DNA from 2 places in the Mesorhizobium sp. B2-8-9 genome. Region 2 is predicted to be linked to the other one. Evidence: riboswitches for the same ligand, from Rfam matches in the RefSeq annotation. Region 2 holds a riboswitch; the other holds the start of a gene.
The links. A riboswitch is a leader RNA that binds a small molecule or an ion and turns the genes downstream of it on or off. The one in region 2 is predicted to bind thiamine pyrophosphate.
Positions count from the first base shown of each region.

Region 1: another riboswitch for thiamine pyrophosphate. It lies ahead of thiB (thiamine ABC transporter substrate binding subunit); the one in region 2 lies ahead of FJ423_RS23485 (YkoF family thiamine/hydroxymethylpyrimidine-binding protein).

Region 1 covers NZ_VFTQ01000007.1:58,190-73,924, reverse strand. The annotation lists gene FJ423_RS11065 (ABC-F family ATP-binding cassette domain-containing protein) at 1-1,766, opposite strand, end outside; gene FJ423_RS11060 (thiamine diphosphokinase) at 1,768-2,412, opposite strand; TPP riboswitch at 2,548-2,653, shown strand; gene thiB (thiamine ABC transporter substrate binding subunit) at 2,699-3,709, shown strand; gene thiP (thiamine/thiamine pyrophosphate ABC transporter permease) at 3,954-5,564, shown strand; gene thiQ (thiamine ABC transporter ATP-binding protein) at 5,561-6,349, shown strand; gene FJ423_RS11035 (M48 family metalloprotease) at 6,503-7,969, shown strand; gene FJ423_RS11025 (caspase family protein) at 8,141-10,243, opposite strand; gene FJ423_RS11020 (RNA polymerase factor sigma-32) at 10,411-11,274, opposite strand; gene FJ423_RS11015 (amino acid ABC transporter substrate-binding protein) at 11,578-12,351, shown strand; gene FJ423_RS11010 (ABC transporter permease subunit) at 12,512-13,192, shown strand; gene FJ423_RS11005 (amino acid ABC transporter ATP-binding protein) at 13,189-13,965, shown strand; gene FJ423_RS11000 (CarD family transcriptional regulator) at 14,033-14,614, opposite strand; gene fdxA (ferredoxin FdxA) at 14,988-15,326, opposite strand; gene FJ423_RS10990 (RNA-binding S4 domain-containing protein) at 15,528-15,735, opposite strand, start outside.
Region 2 covers NZ_VFTQ01000022.1:53,810-69,544, forward strand. The annotation lists gene FJ423_RS23425 (cytochrome b/b6 domain-containing protein) at 1-451, shown strand, start outside; gene FJ423_RS23430 (hypothetical protein) at 800-1,207, shown strand; gene FJ423_RS23435 (exopolysaccharide production repressor protein) at 1,504-1,851, opposite strand; gene FJ423_RS23440 (DUF1236 domain-containing protein) at 2,132-2,857, opposite strand; gene FJ423_RS23445 (DUF1236 domain-containing protein) at 3,132-3,431, shown strand; gene FJ423_RS23450 (hypothetical protein) at 3,647-3,868, shown strand; gene FJ423_RS23455 (DUF982 domain-containing protein) at 4,049-4,399, opposite strand; gene FJ423_RS23460 (DUF1236 domain-containing protein) at 4,614-4,913, shown strand; gene FJ423_RS23465 (hypothetical protein) at 5,042-5,251, shown strand; gene FJ423_RS23470 (DUF2934 domain-containing protein) at 5,360-5,614, shown strand; gene FJ423_RS23480 (hypothetical protein) at 6,784-7,128, opposite strand; TPP riboswitch at 7,349-7,461, shown strand; gene FJ423_RS23485 (YkoF family thiamine/hydroxymethylpyrimidine-binding protein) at 7,452-8,060, shown strand; gene FJ423_RS23495 (ABC transporter permease) at 8,397-9,182, shown strand; gene FJ423_RS23500 (ABC transporter ATP-binding protein) at 9,179-9,952, shown strand; gene FJ423_RS23505 (ABC transporter substrate-binding protein) at 9,949-10,962, shown strand; gene FJ423_RS23510 (hypothetical protein) at 11,018-11,764, opposite strand; gene FJ423_RS34275 (tetratricopeptide repeat protein) at 11,812-14,220, opposite strand; gene FJ423_RS23520 (tetratricopeptide repeat protein) at 14,306-15,735, opposite strand, start outside.

The sequences.
Region 1 (15,735 bases), on a different contig from region 2:
TCGAGCGCGGCAAGCGTCGTGCGCTCCTTGTCGAGCGCGGCGACAGTTTTCTGGAACGAGGCGGGATCGCGCTCGTAGAAGGAGGGGTCGGCGATGTTGTTCTCCAGTCGCGAGATCGAGGCCGTCACCGCTTCGATCTTCTTAGGCAGCGAATCCAGTGCAAATTTCTGCTTGAACGAGAGCTTTTTCGCGGCGCCTTTGGTGGCCGCCGGTTCGGCTTTCGGTCCAGCCTCGCTCGCCTCGGTCTTGGACTTTGCCTTGCGGTCTTCCAGCCTGGAGCCGCCGCGCTGCGCCAGCATGTCGGAATAGCCGCCGGCATATTCGATCCAGCGGCCGCCGCCGTCCGGCGCGATCACGCTGGTGACGGTGCGGTCAAGGAAGTCGCGGTCGTGGCTGACCAGTATCACGGTTCCGGCAAAGCCCGCGACAAGCTCCTGCAGCAGCTCCAGCGTCTCCATGTCGAGATCGTTGGTCGGTTCGTCCAGCACCAGAAGGTTCGCCGGCCGCGCCAGCACGCGGGCCAAAAGCAGCCGCGCGCGTTCGCCGCCGGAAAGCTCGCGCACCGGCGTGCGGGCCTGCTCCGGCTTGAACATGAAATCCTTCATGTAGGAGACGACATGACGCTGCTCGCCATTGACGACAAGGTTCTCGCCGCGTCCGTCGGTGAGGTAATGCGCCAGCGTCTCCTGCGGATCGACGGCCTCGCGCTTCTGATCGAGCGTCGCAATATCGAGATTGACGCCAAGCCGCACGGTGCCGGCGTCCGGCGCCAGCTCGCCGGTCAGCATCTTCAACAATGTCGTCTTGCCGGCGCCGTTCGGGCCGACCAGGCCGACGCGGTCGCCGCGCTGGATGCGGGTCGAGAACCCCTTGACCACGGTGAGATCGCCAAAGCTCTTGTCGATGTTCCTGGCCTCGATCACCAGCTTGCCGGACTCGGCGGCGTCGCTGGCCACCATCGTCGCGGTGCCCTCTGCGCCGCGATGGCTGCGGAAGCGCTGGCGCATGGTTTGCAACTCGCCGAGGCGGCGCATGTTGCGCTTGCGCCTGGCGGTCACGCCATAGCGCAGCCAATGTTCCTCGCGCACGATCTGGCGGCCGAGCTTGCGCTGGTCGCGCTCTTCCTCTTCCAGCACCTGGTCGCGCCATTCCTCGAAATGCGCAAAGCCCTTGTCCAGCCGCCGCGTCTGGCCGCGGTCCAGCCAGACAGTGGCGCGCGTGACGCGCTCGAGAAACCGGCGGTCATGCGAGATCAGGATCACCGCGGAGGAGGTACGAGCGAGCTCTTCTTCCAGCCATTCAATCACCGAAAGATCGAGATGGTTGGTCGGCTCGTCGAGGAGCAGGATGTCGGGTTCCGGCGCCATGACGCGGGCAAGGGCGGCGCGGCGCGCCTCGCCGCCGGACAGGTCGTTCGGCCGCTCCTCGCCGGTCAGGCCAAGATGGTCCATCAGATAGGTGGCGCGATGCGGATCGTCGGCTGGGCCAAGGCCCGCCTCGACATAGGCGCGCACGTCGGCGAAGCCGTCCATGTCCGGCATCTGCGGCAGATAGCGGACCGTGGCCGAGGGCTGGCGGAACACCTCGCCATCCTGCGGCTCGATCATCCCGGCGGCGATCTTGAGCAGCGTCGACTTGCCCGAGCCGTTGCGTCCGACCAGCGCGATCTTCTCGCCGGCGGATGCGCTGAGCGCCGCGCCGTCGAGCAGCGGGGTGCCGCCGAAAGTCAGTTTAATGCCGTCGAGGTTGAGGAGTGGCGGCGCCATGTCAACTTTCTGGAAGAGGATAGGGGTGGGCCAGAAGCAGGGCCCGGCCGCGCTCCAGCGCGATGCCAAGCTGCCCTTTGACCTCATTTGATATAGTGAGCGAGGAACCGAACGCCACCTCGACGCGGTCGAGCGGCCATTTGGCGCCGGTGACCGTCAGGCCGGACAGGTCGGAAAAGCCGAGCACCGAAAACAAGGTGCCGTCGTCATAGTCGAAGCTGGCCTTGCTGGGCAGGATGGGAGCGCCTTCCTGCGCGCCACTGGTCAGCAGCACGGTCGTGCCAGCCTCGGCCAGCCGCACGGCCAGCGCCAGATGCAGGAAGGCATGGTCGGCGCGCTTGCCGCCAAAGGCGCCGGCCAACACGAGGCTGGTGGCGCCACGCTGAAGCGCTTCCGCTATGGCGAGCTCGCCATCGGTCATGTCCTTCTCGGCCGGAAAGACTTTTCGCGGCACGGCGGCGAGGTCATCCGGCAGGTTCGCCGGCACCGAGTCGAAATCGCCGACCCAAAGTTCGGGGACAAGTCCAAGCATGCGGGCATGGCCGATGCCGGCATCGGCGGCGATGACGCGCGAGCCTTCGATCTGGCGTTCGAGCCGGGGCGTGCGGACAAGCTCGCCGCCAAGCAGGATGGTGAATGTGCCCATGGCCGTCGCCCTTACCAGCCCGTCGGGCGAAACGGAAGCGGGATGCCGTGCGCTTCGGCTGCGAGGGTACCGGCGAACATTAGCTGCCCGGCAAACTTCCGCTTGCGCGCCGCTTCGGCCGGGCCTATCTGTCGAAACGCTCTAACGGGGTGCCGGACGTGATCCGGCTGAGAGGCGATCAAGCCAACCCGCTGAACCTGATCCGGTTTGTACCGGCGGAGGGATTAGACGTTTCGGACCATCCGGCGCCTCAATTCCTTGTCACTCGAACGAAGGAGGCGCCGATATGCGCGCAATACTGTCCCATCTCATTCTCGCAACCGGCTTAGTTTCGCTTCTGGCGGGCGTCGCGCCTGCCGCTGCGAAGGACAAGCTCACCGTCTATACCTATGAAAGCTTTACCGCCGATTGGGGTCCCGGCCCGGCGGTGAAGAAGGAATTCGAGGCCGAATGCGGCTGCGATCTCGAATTCGTCTCGGTGGCCGACGGCGTGGCGCTCCTCAACCGCGTCAAGCTCGAAGGCGCCGGCACCAAGGCCGACATCGTGCTCGGCCTCGACACCAATCTCACCGCCGATGCCAAGGCGAGCGGACTGTTCGCGCCGCATGGCGAAGTCTCCGCCATCGACGTGCCTGGAGGCTGGAGCGACGACACTTTCGTGCCTTTCGACTACGGCTATTTCGCCGTCGTCTATGACACGCAGAAGCTTAAAGTCCCGCCGAAGAGCCTGAAGGAGCTGATCGAAGGCGCCGGCACGGACAAGATCGTCATCCAGGACCCGCGCACCTCGACGCCCGGTCTCGGGCTGCTCTTGTGGGTGAAGTCGGTCTATGGCGACAAGGCGCCGGAGGCCTGGGCAAAGCTCAAGACCAAGGTCCTGACGGTGACGCCGGGCTGGAGCGAGGCCTATGGCCTGTTCACCAAGGGCGAGGCGCCGATGGTGCTGTCCTACACCACCTCGCCGGCCTACCATATGGTGGCCGAGAACACCGAGCGCTACCAGGCCGCCTCGTTCGAGGAAGGCGAATACCTGCAGATCGAGGTTGCCGGCATCACCACGACGGGCGCGAAGAACCCGCTGGCGCAAAAGTTCATCGCCTTCATGACCGGACCGAAATTCCAGGATGTCATTCCGGAAACCAACTGGATGTTCCCAGCCGGCAAGACCGACAAGCCGCTCAACCCGGCCTTCGACAGACTGGTGAAGCCGACCAAGACCTTGCTGTTCAGCCCGCAGGAGGTCGCCGCCAACCGCAAGGCGTGGGTGGATGAGTGGCTGGCGGTGATGAGCAAGTAGGATCGCTATTCGCGCAAGATGATCGCTCTACGGCGCCCCCCTCTGTCCTGCCGGACATCTCCTCCACAGGGGGGGAGATTGGCCGTCATCGGCGGTTTCGCCAACTGGCAACGTTGCAGTGATGAGCGAGGCGCGGGCGCTGCTGATCTCCCCCCTTGTGGGGGAGATGTCCGGCAGGACAGAGGGGGGCGCGAAGGAACGCGGCGTTTGCTGAATTCCACCACGGTGCAACGTGCAAGCCGCCGTGCACCCTGACTCCCGCGTCACCGCCGGCGTCGTCGCGCTCGCAGCCATCGCCCTCCTCATCGGCGGTGGCTTCGCCGGCCTCGCCGTCGAAGGCGCGCACGATCTCTCCGGCGCTGCCGCCGCCTTCGACAATTATCTCCTGCGCGTCGCCCGCTTCACGCTGTGGCAGGCGGCTCTCTCGACGCTGCTGTCGGTCGCGCCGACGCTGCTCGTGGCGCGCGCTTTGTCGAGGCACCCAAGTTTCCCGGGACGCCGCCTGATCCTGCAATTGTTCACCGTGCCGCTGGCCTTGCCGGCGATCGTCGCCGCGCTCGGCATCCTGGCGCTCTACGGTCGGGCCGGATATTTTGCCGGCGTCTTCGCCGGACTTGGCGGTGCGGATTGGCCGGGGATCTACGGCCTCTCCGGCATCCTTGTCGCGCATGTCTTCTTCAACCTGCCGTTGGCGACGCGCCTGTTCCTCGAGGCGCTGGGCACCGTGCCCGCCGACCAGTGGCGGCTGGCGAGCCAACTCGGCATGAGTGCCTGGCCGGCCTTCCGGCTGATCGAATGGCCGGTGCTGCGCGCGGCGCTGCCGGGGATTGCCGGGCTGGTCTTCATGCTCTGCATCACCTCCTTCACCATCGTGCTGACGCTCGGCGGCGGTCCGGCCGCGACGACGCTGGAAGTGGCCATCTACCAAGCGCTGCGCTTCGATTTCGATCCTGCGCGGGCCGTAACGCTGACGTTTCTTCAGATCGCGCTCACCTTCGTCGTGGTCGCAGCACTCACGCGGCTCGGCGCCAACACGGTCGGCGACGCCAATCTGCCGGTCGCGCCGCGCCGCTACCTTTCGGCGGGCCGAATGGAAAGCGCGTTGAATGCAGGCCTCATCATGCTTGCCCTGCTGTTCGTCGCCGGACCGATGGCGGCGACGCTGCTTTCAGGCCTGGAGGCCGATCTCGGCCGGCTGGCAGGCGAGGAAGCGGTGCGCCGCGCCACCCTCACCAGCGCGGGCCTTGCCCTGCTTGCAGCGCTTCTCAGCGTGACGCTGTCGCTGGCGCTGATCGCGGCACGGCGCGCGCTGGCCCTGCGGCGCCGGGCAGGCGGGGCCATGGGCCTGCTCGAATATGCCGCCGACACCGGCGCCGGCTTCGTGCTCGTCGTGCCGCCGATCGTGCTTGGCGCCGGCTGGTTCCTGGCGCTGCGCCACGTCACCGATGTCTTTGCCATCGCGCCGGTCATGGTCGTCGCCGTCAACGCGGTGATGGCGATGCCCTTCGCCATCCGCGCCGTTCGCCCGGCCTATGACGCGGCGAGCGAACGCCATGAGCGGCTTTGCCTGGCGCTCGGCATATCCGGCTGGAACCGGCTCAGCCTGATAGACTGGCCGTCGCTCAGGCGGCCTTTGGCGACCGGCTTTGCCTTCGCCATGGCGCTATCGCTTGGCGATCTCGGCGTGATCGCGCTGTTCGGCAGCGATTCCGTGCAGACCTTGCCCTATCTGCTTTTGGCGCGCATGAGCAGCTACCGGACAGCCGACGCCGCGGGACTTGCCTTGCTGCTCGGCCTCGTCTGCCTGATGCTGGTGGTCGCCGCGGACTGGCTGGGGCGGGAAGGAAAGTCATGACGACGACCATCGACGGCATCGCCGCGCAAAAGGGTCTCCCCGTCGCGCTGGATGGCGTCTCGTTCAGCTATGGCGAATCCTCCTTCAGCTTCGACGCCGAATTCGCAGCCGGCAGGATCACCGCCATCATGGGGCCGAGCGGCTCCGGCAAGTCGACGCTGCTCAATCTGATAGCCGGCTTCGAAGTGCCCGATGCGGGCAAGGTCCTGATCGGCGGCGTCGGTCTCGGAAACACGCCGCCTTCGGCGCGGCCGGTGTCGATGGTGTTCCAGGAAAACAATTTGTTTGCGCATCTTTCCGTCGAAGCCAATGTCGGGCTCGGCCGCTCGCCATCGCTGAAACTCGGCGACGCCGATCGCGCCGGGGTCGCCGAGGCGCTGGCGCGGGTTGGTCTTGCCGGTAAGGAAAAGCGGCTGCCGCGCGAGCTTTCCGGCGGCGAGCGGCAGCGCGTGGCGCTGGCGCGCGTGCTGCTGCGCGACCGGCCCGTTTTGCTGCTCGACGAACCTTTCGCGTCGCTCGGCCCGGCGCTGCGCGACGATATGCTGGACCTTGTGGCTGGCATTCATGCCGAGCGCGAAATGACGGTGTTGTTCGTGACGCATCAGCCGGAAGATGCGCGCCGCATCGGGCAGGACGTGGCATTTCTCGACGAAGGCACGATCGCGGCAGCCGGGCCGGCCGAGGATTTCTTCGATCGGTCTGGACCGGATGCATTCAGACGCTATATCGGCGATCGAGGCGGCACCGTTGCCGGATCACAACATGTTGCCCGGAAGCGGACATAATTTATGGCCAAACCGGCAATGGGCGATCCGGCGTTTCCTTGCCTTGTCCGGGGGAGTATGGCTAGGTCCGGCCATGCTGGTCCGGATGGGCCGTGATTTGCCGAAAGATTTGGAAAGGAAGCCGACCTGTCGAGCGGCGCTGAGAAGGTGTGGATGAAGCCGCTGGCACGATTTCTCGCGCTGGCGAGCGTCGCCGTGCTGGCGAGCTGCCAGATGTTCACGCCGCCGGACGTGCAGGAGAGCGGCTTCCAACCTTCCGATAAGCCGATCACCGTCGACAATGTCGTGGCCAACGCCAAGCTCGCAGAGATGGCGAAGGCGCAGCACCCGCGGATTCTCGCCACCTATGGCGGCGAATATTCCGACCCAAAGCTCGAACGCATGGTGGCCAAGGTCGTCGGCAATCTGACGGTGGTGTCGGCCAACCCGACCCAGACCTATCGCATCACCATCCTCAACTCGCCCAACGTCAACGCCTTTGCGCTGCCGGGCGGCTATCTCTATGTGACGCGGGGCCTGCTGGCGCTGGCCAACGATTCCTCCGAGCTTGCCGCCGTCATCGCGCATGAGATGGGCCACGTCACCGCGAATCACGGCCTGCAGCGGCAGCAGCTCGAAGCCGAGGAGGGCCTGGCGACCAAGGTGGTCTCCGATGTGCTCGGCGACAGCCCGACCGCCAAGGCGGCGCTGATCCGCGGCAAGCTCAGGCTCGCGCAATTCTCGCGCAACCAGGAACTGCAGGCCGACGCCATCGGCATCAAGTCGATCGGTGAGGCGGGCTATGATCCCTATGCCGCCGGCCGCTTCCTGCAGTCGATGTCGGCCTATACGGATTTCCGCTCGGTGAGCGGCGCCACCGACGCCAGCCTCGACTTCCTGGCGACGCACCCGAACACGCCGCAGCGTATCGAATTGGCGCAGCGGCTGGCGCGCAATTTCGGCCCGCCCGGCGTCGGCACGCGCGACCGCGACGCATTTCTGGCCGGCATAGACGGCCTGCTTTACGGCGACACGCCGGAAGAAGGCTATGTGCGCGGCCAGACCTTCATGCATCCCAATCTCGGCGTCTCGTTCACCGTGCCGGACGGTTTCGTCATCGACAATTCGGCGGCCGCCGTGACCGCGACCGGGCCGGGCGACATCGCCATCCGCTTCGACGGCGTGGCGATCGACAAGTCCGTCTCGCTCACCGATTACATCCGCAGCGGCTGGGTCGCGGGGCTGGAAGACGCCAGCGTGCGCCAGGACACGATCAACGGCAACGACGCGGCGACGGCGCATGCCAGCGCGCAAGGCTGGCAGTTCGACATCGCGGTGATCCGCGCCGGCGGCCAGGTCTACAGGCTGCTGACGGCCGCGCCCTCGGCCAGCACTTCGCTGGACCCGGTGGCGCGCTCGGTCAGCGGTTCCTTCCGCGTGCTGAGCCCGGCCGAGAAGGCGGCGCTGAAACCGCTGCATATCCGGGTCGTCACCGTCCAGGCCGGCCAGACCATGGGCTCGCTCGCCGCGCAGATGGTCGGCGTCGACCGCAAGCTCGATCTGTTCCGCGTGCTCAACGCCATGTCGCCGGGCGCGACTGTGTCGTCCGGCGACAAGGTCAAGATCGTCACCGACAAATAAGACCGACGTCCCGCTTTCCGGCGGCTTCCGCTTGATGGTGATGGCGTTTCGTTGAATCGCCATCACGATCCTTGTTGGAGCATGATGTCGTCCGAAACCGGTTCCCACTTATCGGGATCATGCTCTCTCGACGCTGCCGTTCGGTTGGCTGCGTCCACGCCATCGCTGCTGCTATCTGATCCCGTCAGAGCCGCCGGTGCTGCCAGTATCAGTGCCGCCGGAATCAGTGCTGCCGGTGCTGCCAGTGTCGGTGCTGCCGGAGTCAGTGCTGCCGGTACTGCCAGTGCCGGTGCTGCCAGTGTCGGTGCTGCCGGTGCTGTCACCGTCGGTGCTGCCGCTGTCAGATCCGCCGCCGCGGGGCTCGGGGTGATCGCCGCCATTGCCACGCCAAGATGCGGATCCGGTGCCGTTCGGTATGCGCTTGGCCGGTATCTTGGTGACCGGTGGCGGCGCTTTTGGCGCGGGGGTACGGACCACCTTTATCTTCGTGACCACTTTGGTCACCACCTTGGGCTTGCACACCGGGACCGTCTTTTCGCTACGCTTGGGCGAGAGACCGAGAATGGCCATCGAATAAGCCTCCTGCCGGTCGATGCCGGCTCGGAGGAAAGCCAAGGCGCGCGCCGGATCGGCGGGCACGCCGTTGCGGCCTTCCTTGAAGATCACCGCAAGGTCCTTGGTGGCATCGACATGCCCCATCGCCGCTGCCTGGAGCAGCAGGTCCAGTCCCTTGCCGGTGTCGCGCTGGACGCCGACACCGTCGAACAAAGCGCGCCCCAAGGCAGTCATGCCGTAGGGATCTCCCTTGTCCGACGCCTGCGCATAGAGGCTGTTGGCCTTGGTCAAATCCGGAGCCGCGCTCATTCCGGATGCGGCGATGTAGCCGAGCTCGTACACGGCACGGACGTGCCCCTTATCGGCCGCCTCCTGGATCACATTCCTCGCTTCGTCGATCCGGCCCGACGCTAGCAGTGCCCGCCCCAACTCGTAGCGGAAGCGCGCAATCTCGGGATAGGACTTCACCGCCGCCTCGCAAGCTTCGACAGCTCCGCCGCCGATCTCGTTCGGCAAGCGGCCCGAGACAACGCCCTGCAGGTCGAGCGGCTCGCCGGCGGCTTGGTCGCAAGGGTCGACGCTCGGCGAGAGTTGCATCGTCGACCGCTTCGCGGCGCTGCCCGCGCGGATATCGAAGCCGACTTCGACGGGCGCGACCGAACCGATCTGCGGCTCGTAGCGCAGTTTGTCGATCTCGGCGGCCGTCAGGCTCGATTGCGGCGAAAGCACACGATCGGGCAGGGACAGCGTGCCGGCCGCCGGGTAGCTCGCAAGCTTGAGGCTAATAGAGGCATCCTTGGCCGGAAGCTCCAGTTTCAGCGGAACCGGACCGACGCCGAGCGGGACACGGATGTCGCGATTATCCATCGCTTCGGCAGCCGCCGCGATCTGGATTCCGCGTTCCGCCGTCTGCTGGTCCTGCTCAGCTTCCGGCGGCGGCGCCGGTTGCTCCGCCCCGCGCATCAGCACGACGTCGTCGATCAGCGAGGAGTTCTCCCACGGAACCTGCTTGCCGTTGGTGGCCTTGACCACGTCGCGGCGGACGGCCGCCATCACCGAGCGTATCTCCTGGTCCGGCGTCAGCGCACGGCGGGAGAAGGACGACGAAAACGGGCTGAGGTCGCCCGACCCGTCATAGGCGACCGCCCCCGGCTCGGTGGCAAAGGCAATCAGCGTGTTCTGCGAACCCGTTACCTGCGCAAGGCCGCTGCCGCCGGCGACGATCAACTGGTCGCGCAGCCAATAGTCCTTGCGCGGGAAAGGATCGTTGCGACAGGCGTCGAGGATGATCATCTGGACCTTCGATCTCGAGCGTAGCTGCCGCAATATGTCATTGACCTTGATGGCCTGGACCTCCATGTCGGCCGCATCTTTCAGCGACGCATCGACCGGGATCAGGAAATTCTCTCCGCCGATCTGGAAGCCGTGCCCCGAATAATAGACGACCGCCAGATCGGCGCCGTCCGCCGCCGCCAGATAGTTGCGGAACCGTTCTTCGAACTGAAGCTTGGTCAGGTCCTTGGCGGCGAACACCTCGAAGCCGGCCAGCCGGAATGTCCTCGACACGTTCTCCGCGTCCTTGTCCGGGTTCTTGAGCGTCGGGATTTCGCGGTATTGCGAATTGCCGATCACAAGGGCAACCCTTCGCTCGGCATGCGCTTGAAACGTCGTGAGACCCACGAGGATCAAGAGTGCAATCAGCGCGCAGCATCGCAGCATGGCAAATCCCCCATGTGGTGTGATCTGGAGGAGTCAAAAAGCCGATTGCGGCGCAACAGTCTGTTAAAGAGCTCACAATCCTAGTTATTACCGAGGAAAAATTGCCCCGATGACGGCGTGCTCTTATTAATAAATTTCTTAATCTTTGAGCTTGGCCCGGACTAGCTTCAGGCGGCTTCCGCCAGGAATTCAGGATTTTGCTTCACCAGCGCCAGCTTCAGCTTTTCCATGGCGCGCGCCTCGATCTGGCGGACGCGCTCCTTGGAGATGCCGAGCTGTTCGCCAAGCGATTCCAGCGTGGCGCCGTCATCGCTCAGCCTGCGCTCCTCGATGATGCGAAGCTCCCGGGCGTTGAGCGCGCCGAGCGCGCTCCGCAGCCAGATAGCGCGGCGCTGGACGTCGATCCTCTCGCCGACGATTTCGTCGGGAAGCGGGTCTTCGGAGACCAGGAAATCCATCCGCTCGGCAGCGCCGTTCTCGTCGGCCAAAGGCGCGTTGAGCGAGCTGTCGGGGGAAGACAGGCGCGAATCCATCATCGCCACGTCCGCCTCCGGCACGCCCAGCGCCGCCGAGACCTCGCGGTAGAGCGAGGCGTTGGAGAGCGGCTCGGTGCCGTTGGCGAGGCGCGCGCGCAGACGCCTGAGATTGAAGAACAGCGCCTTCTGCGCGGAACTGGTGCCGCCGCGTACGATCGACCAGTTGCGCAGGATGTAATCCTGCATCGAGGCGCGGATCCACCAGGTGGCATAGGTCGAGAAGCGTACTTCGCGCGCGGGTTCGAAACGGGCGGCCGCCTCGAGCAGGCCGACATGCCCCTCCTGAATGAGATCGCCGAGCGGCAGGCCGTAATGGCGGAATTTCGAGGCCATGGAGATCACAAGGCGCATATGGGCGACAGTGATCCTGTGCAGCGCATGCTGGTCGTTCTCTTCCTTCCAACGAAGCGCAAGAACATGCTCCTCGTCGCGCTCGAGGTATGGAGCCTTCATTGCCGCCCGGACCAATGTCCGTCCTGCCGCGTCTTCGATCATGCCGGCTCCTTTTGCGACGATTGCGCGTATAGCGGTTGAAAAGATGCCGCCGCGCCCTACAACAGCCATGCAACGTGTCAGGCGCATGGATGGTTCCGCCGCCCGAGGGGGTAGATGGTGCCGACGGAAGCATTCTGTTATCTGCCGGGAAAGCCTTCTGGTGAATTCTCGGCGGTTTAGAGAATCAAATTTCTGGCAGAGCCGATTTTTGAAATCTGGTTCCTTATTTTGCAGCCTTCTATCTGCCAGTTTCCGGCTCGCACAGTCGCGCCGGGACACCGGTCAAAACGGGATCACAGAAAAATGAAATGGCTCAAACCGCTTCTTCTCGCCGGAACGCTGCAGGTTCTGGCGATCACCGCCGGCTATGCCGGCGCCAATCTCGACCAGATCAAGCAGGCCGGGGTGCTCAAGGTAGGCACTGAGGGCACCTATGCGCCCTTCACCTATCACGATGAGTCCAACGCGCTGGTCGGCTTCGACGTCGAGATCGCCAAGGCCATCGGCGACAAGCTCGGCGTCAAGGTTCAGTTCCTTGAAGGCAAGTGGGACGGCCTGATCGCCGGCCTCGATGCCAACCGCTACGACGCCGTCATCAACGAGGTCGGCATCACCGATGCGCGCAAGGCCAAGTATGATTTCTCCGATCCCTACATCGCCTCGAAGGCGGTGCTGATCGTGCGTGGCGACAACACCGACATCAAGACCTTCGCCGATCTCAAGGGCAAGAAGTCGGCGCAGTCGCTGACCTCCAATTTCGGCAAGCTCGCCGAGAAGAACGGCGCCGAGCTCGTCGGCACCGACGGGTTCGACCAGTCGATCCAGCTTCTGCTCACCGGCCGCGCCGACGCCACGATCAATGACAGCCTGTCCTTCCTCGATTTCAAGAAGCACAAGCCGGACGCCAATGTGAAGATCGCGGCGCAGGAAGAGAATGCCGATTATTCCGGTGTCATCGTGCGCAAGGGCGATCCGGAGCTGGTCGCGGCCATCAACAAGGCGCTGGCCGACATCAAGGCCGACGGCACCTACCAGAAGATCGCCGACAAGTATTTCGGCCAGGACGTTTCGAAGTAAGGCAATCGTCCCCTTGCTCGGATACCGGCGGGCCGTCTTCGACGGCCCGCTGTTTTTGCACGGCATTCATCGGGGTCGTCTTTGACGGCCCGCCGGTTTTTGCATGATAGTCGGTCCATACGGGGGACGCGCCGCCGTATCTGGAAGGGAGAAGCGCTTCGTGCCGCACTGGCTGCAATTGATGCTGGAATCGTTGCCGACGCTGTTGTGGGCGGCGCTGATCTTCACCGTGCCGCTGACGCTCCTGTCCTTCGCGCTTGGGCTCATCGCCGGACTGGTGACGGCGCTGATCCGGCTGTTCGGCCCGAAGCCGCTGGTCGCGATGGTGCGCTTCTATGTCTGGATTTTTCGCGGCACGCCGCTGCTCGTGCAGTTGTTCCTGATCTTCTACGGCCTGCCGTCGGTCGGCATTCTGCTCGATGCCTTTCCCGCCGCGCTGATCGGCTTCACGCTCAACATCGGCGCCTATACGTCTGAGATCATCCGGGCCGTCATCGGCTCGGTGCCGAAGGGGCAATGGGAAGCTTCCTATTCGATCGGCATGACCTGGAGCCAGGCGATGCGGCGCACCATCCTGCCACAGGCGGGCCGCGTTGCCGTGCCGCCGCTTTCCAACACCTTCATCTCGCTGGTCAAGGATACCTCGCTGGCGGCGGCGATCACGGTGCCCGAGATGTTCCAGGCCGCGCAGCGCATCGTCGCCACCACCTATGAGCCGCTGATCCTCTATGTCGAGGCGGCCGCGCTCTATCTCGCGTTGAGCTCGGTTCTGTCGGCGCTGCAGGCGCGGCTGGAAGTGCGGCTAAACCGCTATGGCGGGTTCCTGGAGGCCAACGCATGATCGGCCTCAGCAACATCGAAAAGCGCTTCGGCGACAATCTTGTGCTGAAGGGCGTGACCGTCACCCTCGACGAGGGCAGCGTGACTGCGCTGGTCGGCCCTTCCGGCGGCGGCAAAAGCACGCTCTTACGCTGCATCAACCTGTTGGAAATCCCGACGTCCGGGTCCCTGCGCATCGGCGACGAGACGCTTGCGTTCCATCCGGGTGGCAAGGTGCCGGCCAAGGATATTCAGCGCATCCGCCTGCAGACCGGCATGGTGTTCCAGAATTTTCAGCTTTTCCCGCATCGCACAGCGATCGAGAATGTCATGGAAGGGCTGGTGACGGTGCTGAAATGGCCTGAGCCGAGGGCGCGCGAGCGGGCGATGGCGCTGCTCGAAAAGGTCGGCATGGCTCACAAGGCCGATGACTGGCCGGCGACGCTGTCCGGCGGCCAGCAGCAGCGCGTGGCGATCGCCCGGGCGCTGGCGCCGTCGCCGCGCGTGCTGCTCTGCGACGAGCCTACCTCTGCGCTCGATCCGGAACTGGCGCAGGAAGTGGTAGACGTGCTCGGACAGCTCGCACGCGAAGGCACGACCATGGTGATGGCCACGCATGATCTCAGGCTCGCCTCCAAGATCGCGCAGGAGGTGGTGTTTCTGGACGCCGGCTCGATCGTCGAGAAAGGCCCGGCTTCGGTCGTGTTCGACAATCCGGAGCGCGAGCGAACCAAGCGCTTCATCGCCTCGCTCAGGCAAGAGGAGGCGCAGAGGGAAGGCGGCAGCGGGGTGTAGAATTGGTACCAGAAACAAAAAACCCGGCGCGAGGCCGGGTTCTTCGTAAACTTAAAAGCGAAAAAGCTCAGGCAGCTTCTTCCTGCTCGGCTTCCTCGTTGTCGGCCTTGGCGCCGCGCTTCGGACCCTTGTTGAGGTTGACCTCGATGAGGCGCACCGCCTCGGTCTCCGACATACGGTTCACCGCGGCGATCTCGCGGGCCATGCGGTCGAGCGCGGCTTCGTAGAGCTGGCGCTCGGAATAGGACTGCTCCGGCTGGTTGTCGGCGCGGTAGAGGTCGCGCACAACTTCCGAGATCGAGATCAGGTCGCCCGAGTTGATCTTGGCGTCATATTCCTGGGCGCGGCGCGACCACATGGTGCGCTTTATGCGGGCGCGGCCTTGCACGACCTTCAGCGCGCGGTCGACATAATCCTCTTCCGACAGCTTGCGCATGCCGATCGAGGTCGCCTTGGCGACTGGCACCTTCAGCCGCATCTTGTCCTTCTGGAAATCGATGACGAACAGTTCCAGCTTGTGACCCGCAACTTCCTGCTCGTCGATCGCCACGATCTGGCCGACGCCATGCGCCGGATAGACGATGAATTCGCCGGTCTTGAACCCGTGACGAGCCGCGTTGGACTTCTTCTGCGGGGTGATCGTTGCCATTACGCCCTGAACTCCTTAAGTTGTGCAGCCGGCATCATGCCGGCTCGAACCCACGAGGTCGGCAAAGCCGACCGTTAGCCGCGCAACAGGATGAACCCACCGGAAAAGCCAAGGGCCGGCATATCGCACGAATGCGACCGCCTGCCCCAGATCGCTCTGGTCCGGATCTAAAAGCTCACCTTTCAGTGATTTGGGGCGTTAGCGCCATAAATCGACGTTGTGTCACCGGCATGTTTCGTTGATGTAACACAAAAAGTCGGAAGAATCAAGGTTTTGCTGCATTCGCTAACGCCAAGCGGCAGCGCTGCCCGTCAAGACAGCAATTGTATCGGTCCGGTTACGCCGCGTCATGCCGGTATTCCCGGCCGCTATATCAATCGCCTTCGCCGGGCTCCGCCGAGAAATATTTCTCGAACTTGCCGGTCTCGCCGTCGAAGGTCTTGGCGTCCGCCGGCGGCTCCTTCTTAGCGGTGATATTGGGCCACTTCTCGGCGTATTCGGAATTGATCTGCAACCATTTGTCGAGGCCGCCCTCGGTGTCCGGCTTGATCGCGTCGGCCGGGCATTCGGGCTCGCAGACGCCGCAGTCGATGCACTCGTCAGGATGGATGACGAGCATGTTCTCGCCCTCGTAGAAACAGTCGACCGGACAGACCTCGATGCAGTCCATATATTTGCATTTGATGCAATTGTCGGTCACGACATAGGTCATTGCAGGCTCCGGAACGTCCCATTTTGCTGGGTTTTCGGCTGAGGTAACGCCTTTGCCCGCCGCATGCAAGGGCAGGGATTGCAGGCGGAGCCGGTGTCGCGGAATGGAATTCCAGCCGGAAAGCTTCGGCCAAGTCCTCCAGCCCAACCGTTGCGCAGTTTTCCTGGAATTGCTGCAGCCGTGCCGCGGCCCGGCTATATCTCAGTCGTCGCCGAGCAGCCGGTCGGTCTGCCGCCGCTCGCGTTTGGTCGGGCGGCCGCTGCCGGCCTCGCGCAAGGCTGGAACGGCGTCCGGAACCGCCTCGCCTTTGGGTGTCGGCGCCGGCGACAGATCCTCGTAAAGCAGCCGCGCCTCGTCGGCCGGGCCGCGCCTGGCGCCACAGTTCAGCACCTTCCAGACGAGGATACGG
Region 2 (15,735 bases):
TTGGCTGATTGCAGCGCTGGTTTTATTTCAGCTCTTCTTCGGTGAGAGCATGACGGTCGTCGTAGACGCCGCCGAAGACGGCCAGCCGGCATCGGCCACCGACCAGGCGCTGGGCTCAGCTCATTACTGGGTCGGCCTGCCCGTTCTTGCGCTTGTGCTTGTTCGACTGGTCCTCAGGCTGGTATCCGGCGCGCCGGCCCCCGCCGGTCATGGATCGAGATGGATGCGGGTCGCCGCGCATGTATCGCACGGCCTGTTCTATGTGCTGTTGCTGGCGACGCCGGCAATCGGGCTTCTGGCGTTCTATCTGGGCGACCCTTGGGGTGACATTCATTCGCTTGCCAAGCCGGCATTCATCGTGCTGATCGCTGTCCACGTCGTGGCGGCGCTCTACCATCAGTTCTGGCTGAGGGACGGGACGCTGAAGCGCATGCTTTCGCCCGCCGGCTGATTGGGGAGATATGCTGGCCGGCGGCGTCTTCTGTGCGATGGCCGATCGGCAAAGGATAGCGGCCGCGTGTCGGAAAAACCTTTGCCCCGTTGCGGTGGAATAAATTCCGGGCTTTGTTACGCTAGCTCTGCTTGGAATTCAGGTGGCAACCTGGATGGAGCCGACCTCAAGCCCGGCTCCCTTTTCGGCTCGCTTCGAAAGAGGCGAGCCATTTTTTTGCAAAACCGCCGCCAAACCTCGCGGCTTTCGCCCGAAGGCCGCACCGACTTAGGTGCGTCATGGCTAATATCGCTCGCACGATGTAGACTGCGCAGAGTCGGGTTTACAAAGGCATTGGGAGGACAACAAATGCCACGGGTATCGGAACTCTTCTTCAAGACGGCCATCGTCTTTCTCGTCCTGGGCGTCGCCGCCGGACTACAGATGGCGATTTCGGGCGATCACGGTGCCTTTCCGGCGCATGCTCACATCAACCTTCTTGGCTGGGTCACCAGCGCCATCTTCGGCGGCTACTATGCGCTCAACCCGGCCAAGGCCGAGCGCCGCATCGCCATGATCCATTACGGCCTCTATACGGTCGGCATCGTGATCATGCTGCCGGCGCTCTACTGGATGCTGGCGGGAGGCCACCCGGAGATCGAGCCGGTCGTGGCAATCGGCTCGCTGATCGTGGCCGCCGCGGTGCTGGTCTTCGGCTTCGTCGTCTTCTCGTCGACGGAAACGGTGCGCTCGGCCTCACCGGCCACCGCGCGCTAGCTGGGCGAACCGAGCAGGGATTTCAGGCGCGCCGGCTACAGCCTCCGATCAAGGAGAGCTGCAGCCGGCGTTTGGTTGCGCCGCATCGATTTTGTTGATGGCGGCCCATCGCCGATGCAAAGCTAGTGGCGGTCTATCGGCTCCGATGCAACGGATGGCGCCTCGGGCCCTGGCGCCGAGGTGTAGCATGGCCTTTGCGGTCGAATTGAAGAGGCAACGTGCCGGCTATTGCGGCGTGGATGCCTGTCGAGAAGGAATAGAATGATCCGTCCGCGGCCGGAATCGACGCAAAGCGATCAGGGAAGCAGTTTCGGGAACAGCCGCAAGATGAGGGCGTGGATGATGCCATCGCGCTCGAACGGTCCGGGTATCTTGGCGGGTGCCGCGCTTACGTCCGCTTTGCCTTCGTCGGTTACGCGGATCTCACTGTGCACGAGCCAGAGCACGGCCACGAAATAGCCGGCCTGCAGAGCCACGGCCGCCAGGAATGTCCAACCGATCGCCATCCAGACAGATCCCGTGGACATGAAGGTCCAGCCGAGGATCACTAGAAGCGTGCCAACCATTCCCACAAGAAACTGCGGAAAATACATTTGCCCAACCGAGCGCCGCGACCATATTCGGCCATCAGCGATCTCGCCCATATCTCTACCCATTTTGACCCATGCACCTTTTCCGGGTGGACCGCAAGCTTGAACGGTTTGCCGGCGGCCCCATTGCCCTTTCGTCCGGCCCCGACAGGGACCACGGACGCAGGACTTCCGCTGTGACAACTGGCAATTGCGCCGGATCGTTCCCGAGCCGGCGACATTCAAGTCATGCCTAATGGAGCGCATGCGGGCGACTGCCTGCCGGGTTTAAGATGCTTCTCCATGCAGAAAGGCCCGCCATCTGGGCGGGCCCTTATCCGCTATGCTGACCGGATCAGCTCAGGATCACTACGATCTTGTAGGTGTCCGGGTCGACGATGACGATGCGTCCATCGGCCAAGACGAAATACTCATAGTTTTCATAAGCCGGAACGATCTTGACGATCCGGGCCGGCAGACGGTGCAGACGCACCTTGTGGCGCGGCACCTCGACGCCGACGGAGATGTCGAAGCTAACGTCGCGAACCGGTTCGACATGGCTCTCATGAATGACCTGCGTGATCTGCGTCCTCTGTTCCACCGTCACGTTATTGATCGACGCCGTCTTGTTCTGGTCGGTCTCGACGTTGGTGTTGCCCTGGGCGTTCTGCTGGGTGGTCGTACCGGTCTTGCCCTGGGCGTTCTGCTCAGTCTGCATCTTGGTGGTGCCCTGGGCGTTCTGTTCGGTGCTGGTGCCAGTCTTGCCCTGCGCCTGCTGCTTCTTCTTCAGCTGTGTGTTGTCCTGGGCGTTCTGGTCAGTGTTGGCGCCTGACTGACCCTGAGCCTGCTCTTCGGTCTTCATCTTGGTCTTGCCTTGAGCCTGCTCTTCGGTGTTTGCGCCAGCCTTGCCCTGGGCGTTCTGCTGGGTTTGCGACTTCATCTGACCCTGGGCCTGGCCGCCCGCCTTGCCGCCCTTTTGGCAATCGGCCGTCCCGGCCGTGCAATTATTGTCGCCGCCGCTCGGCTGCGCGGACTCGGTCTGCGCCATCGCGGCGCCGCAACCGACGCCGAGCGCGATCATGCTTGTGATCAGCAGATGTTTCATTGGATTTTCTCCTCGGAAAGTCGGTCCCTTCGCATGGGTAACCCAGCCCGAAACGCATTGTTCCGAAATTGGTGCCACGGTCGGAAGCGATGGTCGCGGAACACGGCGGCGGTTGTTTTTGCAGGCACCGGTCCAGTTTTGCAGGAACAAGGGTAGGCGAACGGCGTTACGGCAATGCCGACCCGCTGTGGAAAATCGCAGGCGCAGCATTCAGGCGATTCGATTCAGATCCACATAGGAGAGACGACCAATGAAAATGCACCTCACCTCCGCCGCCGCTGGCTTCCTGCTTCTTGCTGGCATTGGCGCTGCTGCCGCGCAGGATGTCGTGATCGCGCCGGAGCAGGAAACCGTGATCAAGGAATACGTGCATAAACAGCCGTTGGCCTCGGTTAAGATCCCGGGCGTCGAGCTGAATGTCGGCAGCACGCTTCCCGATACGGTCGAATTACACGAAGTGCCGAACGTGAAATACCGTTACGTCGTCGTCGATAACCGGACGGTGATCGTCGACCCCGGTACCCGCAAGATCGTCAAGGTCATCGACTGATCGATAGCGCACCAAATCGGATGGCCCGCCGCCTGGTTACGGCGACGGGCCATTAACCGATTATTATTTTGTTACCATGTGCTAACGGAACCTTCCCTCAGCGCTTGAGTTACCGGCTCTGGTTCACGTTGTCTCATAGACAACACAAACCAGTGGCAACGTGAAAATACGGGCGGTGGCGAACAGTACGGCGGGGCGAGGAGGAGTTTACCAACATGTCGAAACGAGAAATCGGAACATCTCGTTCGCTCGGGATGCGTGTTGCCCATCTCAAAGCCAGGATGCAAGACGCCCGGATCACCGAGCATGAAATGAAGGCTTTCCAGAAGGTCGCGGCGATCATGGGGGGCGGCGAGGGCTCCCTACGCATTGAGGCCGACGATCTGATCGCTGCGTCCTTCGTTGCCGAGGCGCTGGGCGAATCGGCGCCGAACTGACAGCGGCCACCAGTCGAGATCCCGGATCGTTTCAGCCGACCGTCAGCCGGGAAGGCGGCGGTCTGCAGGCAAAATGGACGCCAGGAGGCGCCGAGCTTGCTCCCAGGATCGGCCGGCCAAATCCCAAAGCTTGCATGATAACGCCGATCACACGGTGTGCCGAACGCGTCCAGGCTGGGCCTAGCCAGGCACGTGCCGGTTTGGTGCCCGGCTTTCGCGTGCCCGGATTCGCCTGATCTTTGCTTCGCGCAGCACCGCGACGGGATCGGCGCCCGTCCATTCGATCCCGGCCTTCCGCGCGAAGACCAGGAACGCCTGTCGCGCCTTGTCGAGATCGATCTCTCCGCTCCGCGCCGCCTCACAGGCGCGGAATGCGTTGGCGTAGCTGCCGCCCCGCATGGCCTGGGGCCATTCCTTGAGAAAGTTCTGCATCGCGGTAAGAGAGGCGATCTCGCGCTTGAAGCCGGCACCCACCGCGATGGCCACGGGGGGGCGAAGTTCGATGTCGCTTCTGATGGAGCCTTCCTGCATGACTGCGGCATCCTTAGGATTTCAAAGACTTGGGCAGTTTCAATGCCTTCCAATGCGGAGCCGATGCGAAGGTTCCGCCAAATCAATTAGTCGCCGCTGACGGAACAACACCCTGCCGGCGGCGTTTGCCCCGGGAGCTCCCATGTTCGACCTGCTCGTGTTTCCGCCCCTGCGGAGGCAGGGCGGAGCTCACCAACGCAACAGGAGAGAAACGATGAAAACCACCCTCATTCCAGCTGTCGCCGGCTTGGCTCTGATGGCCGGCATCGGCATCGCGGCCGCGGACGAGGTGATCGTCACCCCCGAGCAGCAGACCGTGGTCAAGGAATATGTCCACAAGCATCCGATCGCCTCGGTCAATGTGCTCGGCCTTGAGCTTGGCGTCGGCTCGACCGTGCCTGACACCGTCGAGTTGCAGCAGGTTCCGGACGTCCAGTACCGCTATGCGGTCGTCAACGACCATACGGTGCTGATCGATCCCGGCACGCGCCGCGTTGTTCAGGTGATCGAGTAGATCCAGCCCTGGAAGAGCCCGATCCTCCGAAGCACTGGGCAAGGATCGGGCTCTTTTCGCATCCGGGCATAAGGCCTAAGATAGGGCAGTGGTTTGGGAGGCAACGAAGCGCGGAAGGAGTCGTTGCCATGCATCATCCACACGTCGAATCACCTGACATCGCACGCCAAGTCGACAAGCTTTTGGCCGAGCATAGGACTGGCCTGCTGTCGATGCACGAGGCGATTACCCTGCTGCGCCAGCGCACGGGGACCGACCGCTCTGACGCGGATTTAGCCGGATTGATTACAAAAAAGGCAGCGCATCTGGGCATCGCGGTCGTTACCGACGGACACTGAGCGAAATTGCCGTCCAGGTCGGGTCGCTTGTTCGTGATACCGAAGACGACACGCGAAAATTCGGCTAATGTTCGCGCCGGGGAACCGTCCCAACATCAGGAGGCGACAGTGACGGACGACAGGCACGAACGCATTCGCCAGCGCGCGCACGAGATTTGGGAGCAGGCCGGCCGGCCCGAAGGCGCTCATAAGGAGCATTGGGACCAGGCGACGGCCGAAGTCGATGCGGCCGGCAAGCCGAAAGCCAAGAGCCCGAAAAAGGCCGCCGCCGCCAAGGCCGACAAGCCGAAAGCGGCCAAGGCGGAGAAGCCCGCCAAGGGCCCGGCAAAGGCAAAGTCCCCCGCCAGGAAGACCAAGGGCTGACCGCCAGCCAAGGCCTGCCCCCTTTTCACCGGATCATGTGACGGTGCGACGCTCCGTGTGAGAACTGTGCCGGAGGCTATACCGACCATGCGCAAAGTCGTCTTGATCATGACCATGTCGGTCGACGGATATGTCGTAGGGCCGGTGGGAATGTCGACGGGCGGTTTTCCTGAACGGCAGAGCTCAAGCGGTGGAAACTCGATCGCATCAGTCGCGCTGGCACACACATCATGGGCCGCGTGAGTTATGAGGAAATGGGCCCGTACTGGCAAAAATCCGAGGATGCCTATGCGCGCCGATGAACGTCATCCCCAAGGTCGTGTTTTCGAAAACGCTGAAAAAGGCAACTTGGCCAGAGTCCACTATTGCGAAAGGTGACCTGCACGAGGAATCGCTAAATTGAAAAGCAACCCGGCGGCGAAATTATTGCGGGGCGGCGCAGAGTTCGCTCAGGCGCTGTCGAAGGCAGGTCTGATTGATGAGTATGTCATCCTGACTCGGCCGATCCGCCTATGGCGGTGGCAAACCGCTATTCAGCGGTTTGACGGACGCGCTCAAGCTAAACGTCCTCGTGACGGCCGCTTACGATAACGGCACCATGCTTCGCATCTACGCTCCCCGCTGAACCGTCACGACCTCTGAGCGAAGGCTTCGACCATGGCGGCCGGCTGACCGGCACGCTCGGCATCGCCGCCGCCAGCAGCCACGCCGGCGGCATGCGGGTTGCAATTAAGCTATAAGAGGAGGCTATCGCGTCCCTTGCTTTCCGGCGTATCGCGCGACCGCGCAGAGGAAGGCAAGCGCTGCCATGTCGCAAGCTGCGCGTGACGGCGACGGACCTTTGGCGAAAAGGACCGCGTCGGCAACCGGGACCGTCAGGCCATGCTTGCGGGCGAATGAAGTGACTTCGTAGGGCTGATCGTCAGGCTGTATGCCGATGTCGATTTGTTGGTCCATCAAAATGAAATTCCTCCCTGGTATACGGCTTTACCCTCCTTCGCCTGCGCAGAATTAACGCCCGGCCGCTCGCCCGCGTCCACCAATTGGCGATTGTGTGAAACGATGCATTTTTCGAGGCCCAGAGCCGAGGGTTGCAGCGGCATGATTGTTCGCGTCGCTGGCGGCCTTGGAGTTCCTTCCCTTCTCTAACGGAAGAGGTCAAAACGCTCTCACCACGCATCGCTCGATCGGGCAAACCTGACCCCCGCGGCGATCATCGCGCTTTCGCATTCGCTGATCAGCCTGAGGTTGCGCAAATACCGCGCCGCCGTCTCCGGCAGCCAGGCCGCGCACGCCTCGACATAGACGCGGCCATGCACCAGCGCGCCGGTCGAAAGCCGCTCGTCCTTTTCGGCGATCACTTTCAGATATTGCCGGATGAATCGGATGTCGTCGGCGATGTCCTGGCTGGCCATGCGCCAGGCGCCGGCAAGGCGTTCGCGCTCGGCGAGCGGCAAAGGCGACAACAACGGGTGGGAGAGGTCGGCAAAAGCGGCATGGTTCGCGGTGTTCAAGCAAATCCCCTCAATGGAAGGGAAGTATCGTACTTTATGTACGAAAAGCAATCAAGCGGGATTCGTACAATTTGAACGACAAAATAGTTAGATAAAGCCGTTATAAGAAAACTACAAAAATCTTATAACCACCCGGCATCTCCCGTAGGGAGATGGGCGGTTGGCCCAACTGACACCGCAAAAAACCGCTTTCCCAGCACCGCAAACAGTGCTTTAACCCGGCCATCCACAGGGGTGCTCCGTACGGTCGGGGCTGAGATGGTGGCGGCAAGCCTCCGGACCCTAAAGCTGATCTGGATAATACCAGCGGAGCGAGGCGGGCCATGTTTTCCGGCGCACAGATTTCCCTTTATCCCATGGCCGACGATTTCGTCGGCGTGATCCTTGGCGCGCTTGGCGCGCTCGATCCTTACCGCGACAGGCTGAGGATCGAGACCGATGACATCTCGACGCTGCTGGTCGGGCCGCCCGAGGTGCTGTTCCCAGCCATGCGCGACCTGTTCGTGGCGGCCGCCAAAAGCGGCAGGCACTGTGTGCTGTCGGCCGCCGTGTCGCGCGGCTGCCCCGGCGAGCCGGATGACCCGATCTGCCGCTCCGAGGAGATCGGCGGCCCGGCAATCCCACTCGATGACCGCAAGCGCGCCGCGCTGCGCGCCGTCGGGGCCACGCTTTCGACCAACCAGCCGGTGGCGGCGCAATTCTCGCTCTATGTGATGGGCACCGGCGACCACATGGACGAGATCTATGGCTGCATCGATTTCCTGAAGCGGTCCGGCGTCTTCGAACGCTCCAAGCATTTTTGCACCAAGCTGCGCGGCGACGCCGGCGCGGTGTTCGCCACGCTGAACGAAGCCTTCTGCCGCTTCGGGCCGGGTGCCGGTCACGTGACGCTCGATATCACCATTTCGGCGAACAGCCCGACCGCGGCTTGAGCGCAAGCTCGATCTATCGAGGTAGATGTCGTGGCTGTTTGGCTTGATCCATCGCGTCGGGGAGATGCTCCCAGTCCCATCTCGCAGGAGAGAAGGGAACCTTCGGCGATGGGCGAAAGCCGAGGTGACGGCGAATCTCCCCCCTTGCGGGGGAGATGCCCGGCAGGGCAGAGGGGGGTGCTGTCCCGCCGACCGCTCAACTGGTTGCGCGCGCGGCGTTCGCCAATTGCTTTCGCACGGGTTTCGAAGGACGTCATTCCTTCGCGCCCCCCTCTGGCCTGCCGGCCATCTCCCCCTCTAGGGGGGAGATCAGCCTTCACCACGACCGTCGCGAAGATCTTCCCCGCTGCGCTGGCTTTCGCTCTCCTTCTCGTCGCTTGGGAACTCTGCGCACGCCTCGGCGGCATCGCCCCCACCGTGCTCCCTGCACCCTCGCGCGTGCTGGCGCAGGCCTGGGAGAACCGGGCGGCACTGGCCGACAACACGCTTCCCACCATCCGCGCCACGCTGGCGGGCTTTGCATGCTCGCTCGTTGCCGCCTTCATCCTCTCGGCGCTGGTTGACTTCTTTGCCCCCTTGCGCCGCGCGCTGTTCCCGCTCCTGATCGCCAGCCAGACCTTGCCGCTGGTGGCGATCGCGCCGCTGGTGGTGCTTTGGTTCGGCTTCGGGCTGTTGCCGAAGATCCTGCTCGTGGCGCTGGTCACCTTCTTTCCGATGATGGTGGCATTGGTCGAGGGCTATGCCGCCACGGCCAAGGAAATCAGCCAGATGCTCGCCGCCATGGGAGCAGGGCGCCGGCGCATCTTCTGGCTCGCTCGGTTACCGTCGGCGCTGACCTATTTCTTCGCTGGACTGCGCATCTCCATCACCTATGCGGTGGTCGGCGCCATCTTCGCCGAATATGCGGGTGCCGCCAAAGGGCTCGGCATCTATATGCTCAGCGCCAAGAACAATTTCCGCCCCGACCTCGTGCTCGCCGCCGTCGCGGTCAGCTCGGCGCTGACGCTCACGCTGTTCGGCCTCGCCGTGCTCGCCCAGCGTCTCGCCATGCCCTGGGAAAATGCAAAGAGCGAAAGGGCGGGGCGCTATGGCGACAAGCCTTCCCGAGAGGGCCGGCCATGACCCGGCTCGAGCTCCGCAACATGCGAAAAAACTTCGGCGCGCTAGAGGTTCTGGCAGGCATTTCGCTGCATGTCGAAGAGGGCGAGTTCGTCTCGATCCTCGGCCCCTCCGGCGCGGGCAAGTCGACACTGTTCCAGTTGCTCACCGGCGCGATCCGGGGCGAGGGCGAGATGCGCTTCGACGGCGCGCCGCTCGATGGCGCCCGCTTCGCCTTCATGCCGCAGCGCGATGCGCTGATGCCGTGGCGGCGCGTCATCGACAATGCGACGCTGGGGCTCGAGGTGCAGGGCATGAAGCGCCGCGCGGCGCGCGAGCGCGTGGCCCCGTTGTTCGCCGAGTTCGGCCTTGCCGGGTTCGAGCGCGCCTGGCCGGCCGAGCTGTCCGGCGGCATGCGCCAGCGCGCGGCATTGCTGCGCACCGTCGTGCAGCAGCGCGACATGCTGCTCCTCGACGAGCCGTTCGGCGCGCTCGACGCGCTCACCCGCGCGGCCATGCAGCGCTGGCTGGAGACGATGTGGCGAAACCATCGCTGGACGGCGCTGCTCATCACCCATGACGTGCGCGAGGCGGTGCTTCTGTCCGACCGTATCTATGTGCTGTCGGCGCGGCCCGCGCGCGTGGTGCGTGAGGTGGCTGTGCCGCTGCCGCGCCCGCGCACCGAGAGCACGGCGTTTGCCCGTGAGGTCGCCGGGATCGAGGCCGGCATCCTCGACATTTTGCTCGGCGCCGCCGAACCGATTTCCCGACCATCCGATGGAGAAAACCGATGACCGACTTCACCCGCCGCCAGGCGATGCTTCTGGCCGCCAGCCTGCCATTTGCCGGGACTGCTGCACGTGCCCGGGCCGCCGCGCAAAAAATCACCGTCGCGCTCGACTGGGCCGTCAACACCAATCACATCGGCCTGTTCGTCGCCCGCGACAAGGGCTTTTACCGCGATGCGGGCATCGAGGTCGAAATCCTGCCCTATGGCGACACCGGCTCGGGCACGCTGGTGGCCAGCCAGGTCGCCGATTTCGGCATTTCCGGCTCGCTCGGCCTGTTCACGCAAAAGAGCGCGGGCGCGGATTTGAAGGCCGTCTACGCCGTCGTCCAGTCGGAGACCGGTCGCGTCGTCTTCAACGCCGACCGCGCCGCCATCAAGACTCCGAAAAATCTCGACGGCCTGACCTATGGCGGCTTCGGCAGCGCCTGGGAGAACGCGCTGATCTCGACCATCATCCGCCATGACGGCGGCAAAAGTGAGTTTTCCACTGTGACGCTGGGTACCTCGGCTTATGAGGCATTGGCCAACGGCGCGGTCGATTTCACGCTGGAAGTCTCGACCTGGGAAGGCGTCGAGGCCGGACTGAAAGGCCTCAAGCAGCGCAGCTTCCGCTATGCCGATTATGGCGTGCCGGACGAGCACACCACGTTGATCGTCTCCAGCAACGCCTTCCTCGCCGCCAACCGACAGGCGGCCGCGGCCTTCGTCCAGGCGACGCGGCGCGGCTACGCATTCGCCGTCGATCATGCGCAGCAGGCGGGCGAGCTGCTGATCGCCGCGAACAAGGATACGCTGACCAACCCAGCGCTGGTGCAAGCCTCGCTGAAGGCGCTGAACGACGGGCACTTCCTGAAAAGCGCGGACGGCGCCATCGGCACGATGGACAGGGCCAAGATGGAGGCGATGGGCGGGTATCTGTTCGCCTCGGGGATATTGCTTGATGGCGACGGCAAGGTGCTAAAGGAGCGGCCGAATCTCGGGGCATTTTTCAGCAACGAGTTTCTGGGTGCCTGAGAGGACGCAGGAACGCAGTGTCGCGCCGGAACCTGCCGGAAATCCGGTGCGGTGCCTAATTCTCGACGATGGCAAGAAGCAGCGCGGTCTTAATGTGCCACCCGGGTTCGCCATGCATTACCAGGGCGGCCTCATAGAATTTCGCCATGGCCGGACACAGACCCGGGAAGTTCTGGTTGATGTTCGAGATAGCCTCCATCTCGGCCGGCGTGCCGCCGATCTTCGTGAAAACGTCGGCGACCAGCGACCAGTCCTGATCGCTAGGCACTGCCGCCGGTAGGCCGCTTCTTTTGGCGGCGCCGAAGGCGCGGAACAGGGTGGCGCCGATCCTGTCCAGGTCAGCCCGGAAATCGTGGCCGGGCGCACTGATCGCGTCCGGCCCGTTGCGCAGGTAATTGTTGCAGGTGGTCGGCGTTTCGCGCGCCATGACATGATTGAGCATGTCGAGTTGCGCCGAAAGCGCTTCCGAGACGTTGCTGTCCGGCGCCGAAGGTAGGAGCGGTGCGTATCTGTGCCTCAGATCGGCGACCGCCTGCCTGCTGGCATTGCGCACTTCTGTTTGGTTTCCGGTCTGGGCCGCGGCAGTGATCTTGCGCAACATCGCATCGTAGTCGTCCGGAAATTCGCGGGCGATAGCCTCGAAGATCTGGAGATCCTGCTTCCGGATTTCGGCATCGATGTCGGCGGTGGTTACCGGCTGGGGCGGCATCTCCACTGATTGATGGTGATGATGTCTGCCGCCGCCGAACATCGTTGGCATCACGTCAGCCCCAATGATGCTTACGGGGATGACCGCCACCACTTGCAGCCATTTCCAAGGTGACATCCGCCTGCGCTCCGACACCCTGCTCACTCTGCCCCGAGACTTAGCGCCTTCTTGCGGTCGGCTTCCGCACGCTTGCGATTGCCCTTGGCTTCCCACACCGCGCTTCGCGATTTGTACGCGGCAGCGAAATTTGGCCTTAACTTGATCGCTTGGTTGAGGTCGGCGATCGCGTCGTCATAGTCCGCTTTGCGGGCGCGGATCGTGCCGCGGCCCGAGTAACCGAAAACATTGTTGCCATCGAGTCTAAGCACCGTCTCGAAATCGCTGAGTGCTCCTGTGTCTTCATGGAGCTTCATGCGGAACGCGCCCCGACCGGCATAGATCCTTGCGTTCGTTGGATCGAGGCGGACGGCGTTTTCGTAGTCCGCCGATGCTCCGTCATAGTCCCCCCGGTAGCTGAGGACGCGGCCGCGATCGCTGTAGGTGTCGCCGATGTCTGGGTCGATGGCTATAGCCTGGCTGTAATCGGCGATGGCGTGGGCATAATCGCCCTTCGTCTCCCAAAGGATGGCGCGCGCTACATAGGCGTCCCGGAAGGCGGGAAACAGCACAATCGCTTTGCCGTACTGCGCGATGGCGCCGTCATAGTCGTTTTTGTTGTCCAGCACCTGAGCCTCGTTGAAAGCCGCCCTGGCTGCGGATGGGATGCTGCCTGCCGAGGTCGCCGCTCCGCTCTCGATCTTGCCTGACGTCTTTGCCTTCGCGGCCAGTGCCAGCTTGCGGCCCTTGCGGGCGTCGGCATTGCCTGGCTGCAGGCCGAGTGCTTTGTCGAAATCGGCGATGGCGCGACCGTAGTCCTTCTTGTCCGCCAAAAGCTTGCCGCGCGCCACATACATGGAGGCGTCCTGCGGCTTGAGATCGATCGCCCGGCCATAGTCGGCAATGGCTTTCTCGGGATCGCCCTTGGTCTCAAAGGTGAGGGCTCTACAAAAATACGCATCGCGCGACTTCGCGTCGATGCCCATCGCCCGTTCGCAATCGGCGATGGCCAGATCGAAATTGCCCTTCTTCATCCATGTCAGGCCGCGGCGGACATAGGCATTGGCCAAGCTCGGATCGAACTGCACGGCCTTGTTGTAGTCGGCCATAGCCCGATCGTATTTCTGCAGGCGGAACCACAAATTGCCGCGGCCGAAATAGCCGACCACGTTTTCGGGAGCGAGCTTGACGGCTAAATTGTAGTCGGCGGAGGCGCGGTTGTTGTCACCTTTCGCGAACCAGTCGCTTCCCGCAGTGAAGGCGGCCAGCGCAATTTCTGTGTCCGACATATTTCGATTGGCTTGCAGGATCGCCTGTTGCTCGGCTTTCGCGGCGACTGCTTCCGCGCGCCGGCCGCCGATATCGTCGCGGTCGGGGTCAAGCTTGATCACTTGTTCATAGTCCGCGGCGGCGCGATCATAGTCGCCGATATCTTTGAAGGCGTCGCCGCGTAATGAATAGAAGAACGCATCGCCCGGCTTCAGCGTTATGGCCTTCGTGTAGCCGTCAATAGCGCGCTCCGTTTCACCTTTGGCCGCCACCGTAGCGGCCAACGTGGCGACGATGTCGGCATTGTTGGGATCGAGCTGGGCGGCCCTTTCGTAATCCTGCCTGCACCCGTCGTTGTCGCCGGACTGCGCCTTAGCCATCCCCCGGTGATAATAAGCAAGGGCATCGTCCGGGGCGAACTCGATGGCCCTGCCGTATTCGACAAGCGCCCGAGCGAATTTGTGCTGCTTGGTTAGCTGGTCGGCATGTTCAATAACCACCGCGACATCGGAGCCATACGCTTTGGAGGCGTCGCCTGCAGGCTCGGGCGCCTCTCCGCCGGCCTCCAAAGCCGCCCTGCGGCTAGCGGCATAATCCGAATTGCCGGGGTCGAGCCGGAGCGCTTGGTCGAAGTCGGCGATGGCGCCGTCATAGTCTTGCCGTCCGGCGCGCGCCATGCCGCGCCCATAGTAACTGGCGTCATCCTTGGCATCGATCCCGATGGCGACCGAATAGGCGGCGATGGCGCGCCCGGCGTCGCCCTTTGCCTGCCAGGCCAAGCCTTTGCAGTAGTGAGCTTCGCGCGCCTTCGGGTCCAGTTTGGCGGCTCTGTTGCAGTCGGCGAGCCCGCCGTCCACGTCACCCAACATTATCTTCACAAGACCCCGGCGAAGATAGGCCGTGGTAAAAGAAGGGGCGAGTTCAATGGCCGTGTCGTAATCGGCAATCGCTTGGGCGTAGGCGCGTTTGTTCACAGCCGCGTTGCCCAGGCCGAAATAGGCGAACCGGTTGTCGGGATCGAGCGCGATAGCCCCATTATAGGCGCCGATCGCTTCGTCATATTGGCCCATGTCCAGCCAGGCGTCGCCGCCCAGGATCAGTTCCACTCCATGCGGGTCTCTCGCCTCGATAGACTTCTCGGCAAGGTCATCCGTGGCGGCGAAATTCAGCACGACCGGTGGCATGCCAAAAGCCGCGGTTGCAGACTTCGGATTGACGATCGCCCGTCTTGGCTGCTCCAGGTCTGGCGCCGGCGCAGCTTTGCCCTCATCACCGGCAGCCTGCTGGTCGCAGCTTCCCGACCGTGCGCGATCCAGTTCGACGGCGCGCCGGCAATCCGCCGCCGCGCCGGCCTGGTCGCCCTTGAGCGTCCTGGCGCGGCTGCGGCCGAGATAAGCGTCGGCATTTTTGGGATCGAAGCTGATCGCCTTGTCGAAATCGAGCAGTGCGCCGTCGACGCCATATTTTGCCAGACGCGCTCCTGCGCGTTCGACCAATATCCTGGCGGCGGCCTGATCCTGGGCAGCCTGGTCCTGTGTGGTGGCGACCGGAACGGTTTGGGCCATGAGCGCGGCGCACGCGTCGGCACGTTTCGGGTCCAGTTCGAACGGCGCGCCGGCAGTCGCTCGCCGCAAGGGCATCGTCTCCTTGCGAGGCCGCGGCGACCGCCCGGTCGTAATAGGCCTCGGCGTTGTCGGGATCGAGTGATATGGCATAGCCGAAGGAAGCGATCGCGCCCGGCACGTCGCCGGAGACCTGCTGCTTCAATGCATCCTGGATTTGCGCGGCAGCATCTTTGGAACGGATCTGCCTGCCAGTGGCCTCCAACTGCTTGGTCAAAGCGGAAAGATCCGGTTTGGACGCCGTTTCCACCGCAGGCACCTCGGCGTCGGCGGGTCCCGCATCACAATCACCGGCCTTCTCCGGCTTGAGCGCGATGGCCTTCCTGCAATCGGCCGCCGCGCCGGCAGCGTCGCCGCGCCGGGCTCGTATCAGCGAACGGGCGAACCAGGCTCCGGCATCGTTCGGATCAAGTGCGATCACCTGGCCGAAATCGGCAATGGCGCGTTCGTCGTTGCCTTTGCCCGCCCAGGCGACGGCTCGGTAGTAATAGCCGTCGACGTTTCCAGCATCGAGCTCGATCGCCTTGTTGGCGTCGGCGATCGCGCGAACCCACTCCTTCTTGTTGGCCCAAGCAGCGCCGCGTTTGGCATAGGCGTCGGCGCTCCTGGGGTCGATGCCCAGCGCAGTGTCGTAATCGGCAATAGCACGGTCGAATCCGCCCGTGGCGGCGTGGGCGATGCCGCGGTTGACCAAGGCGGTCACGTCCGTCGGATCGATCCGGATCGCCTCGTCATATGCGGCGATCGCCTTTTCCTGCTCGCCCGTCGCGGCCAAGGCGGAGCCGAGTTCGGCATGCGCCCTGCCGTTTCCCGGATCAGCCTCGATCGCCTGCTGGAAGTCGAGGATGGCCGCGTCAACCTTACCCTTGTGCAGGAAGGCCGAGCCCCGGCTGGAATAGGCTTGGCTGTCGGACGGCTCCAGGCTGATCGCCATGTTGAAGTCTGCGATCGCCCGGTCGTCGTCCCCCTTGTTAGACCAGTCGGTGCCGCGATTGAAATAGGCCGAAGTCTGCTTGGGATCGAGCGCGATCACCTCGCCATAATCGGCGATCGCGCCATCCCAGTCTTGCTCGTCGT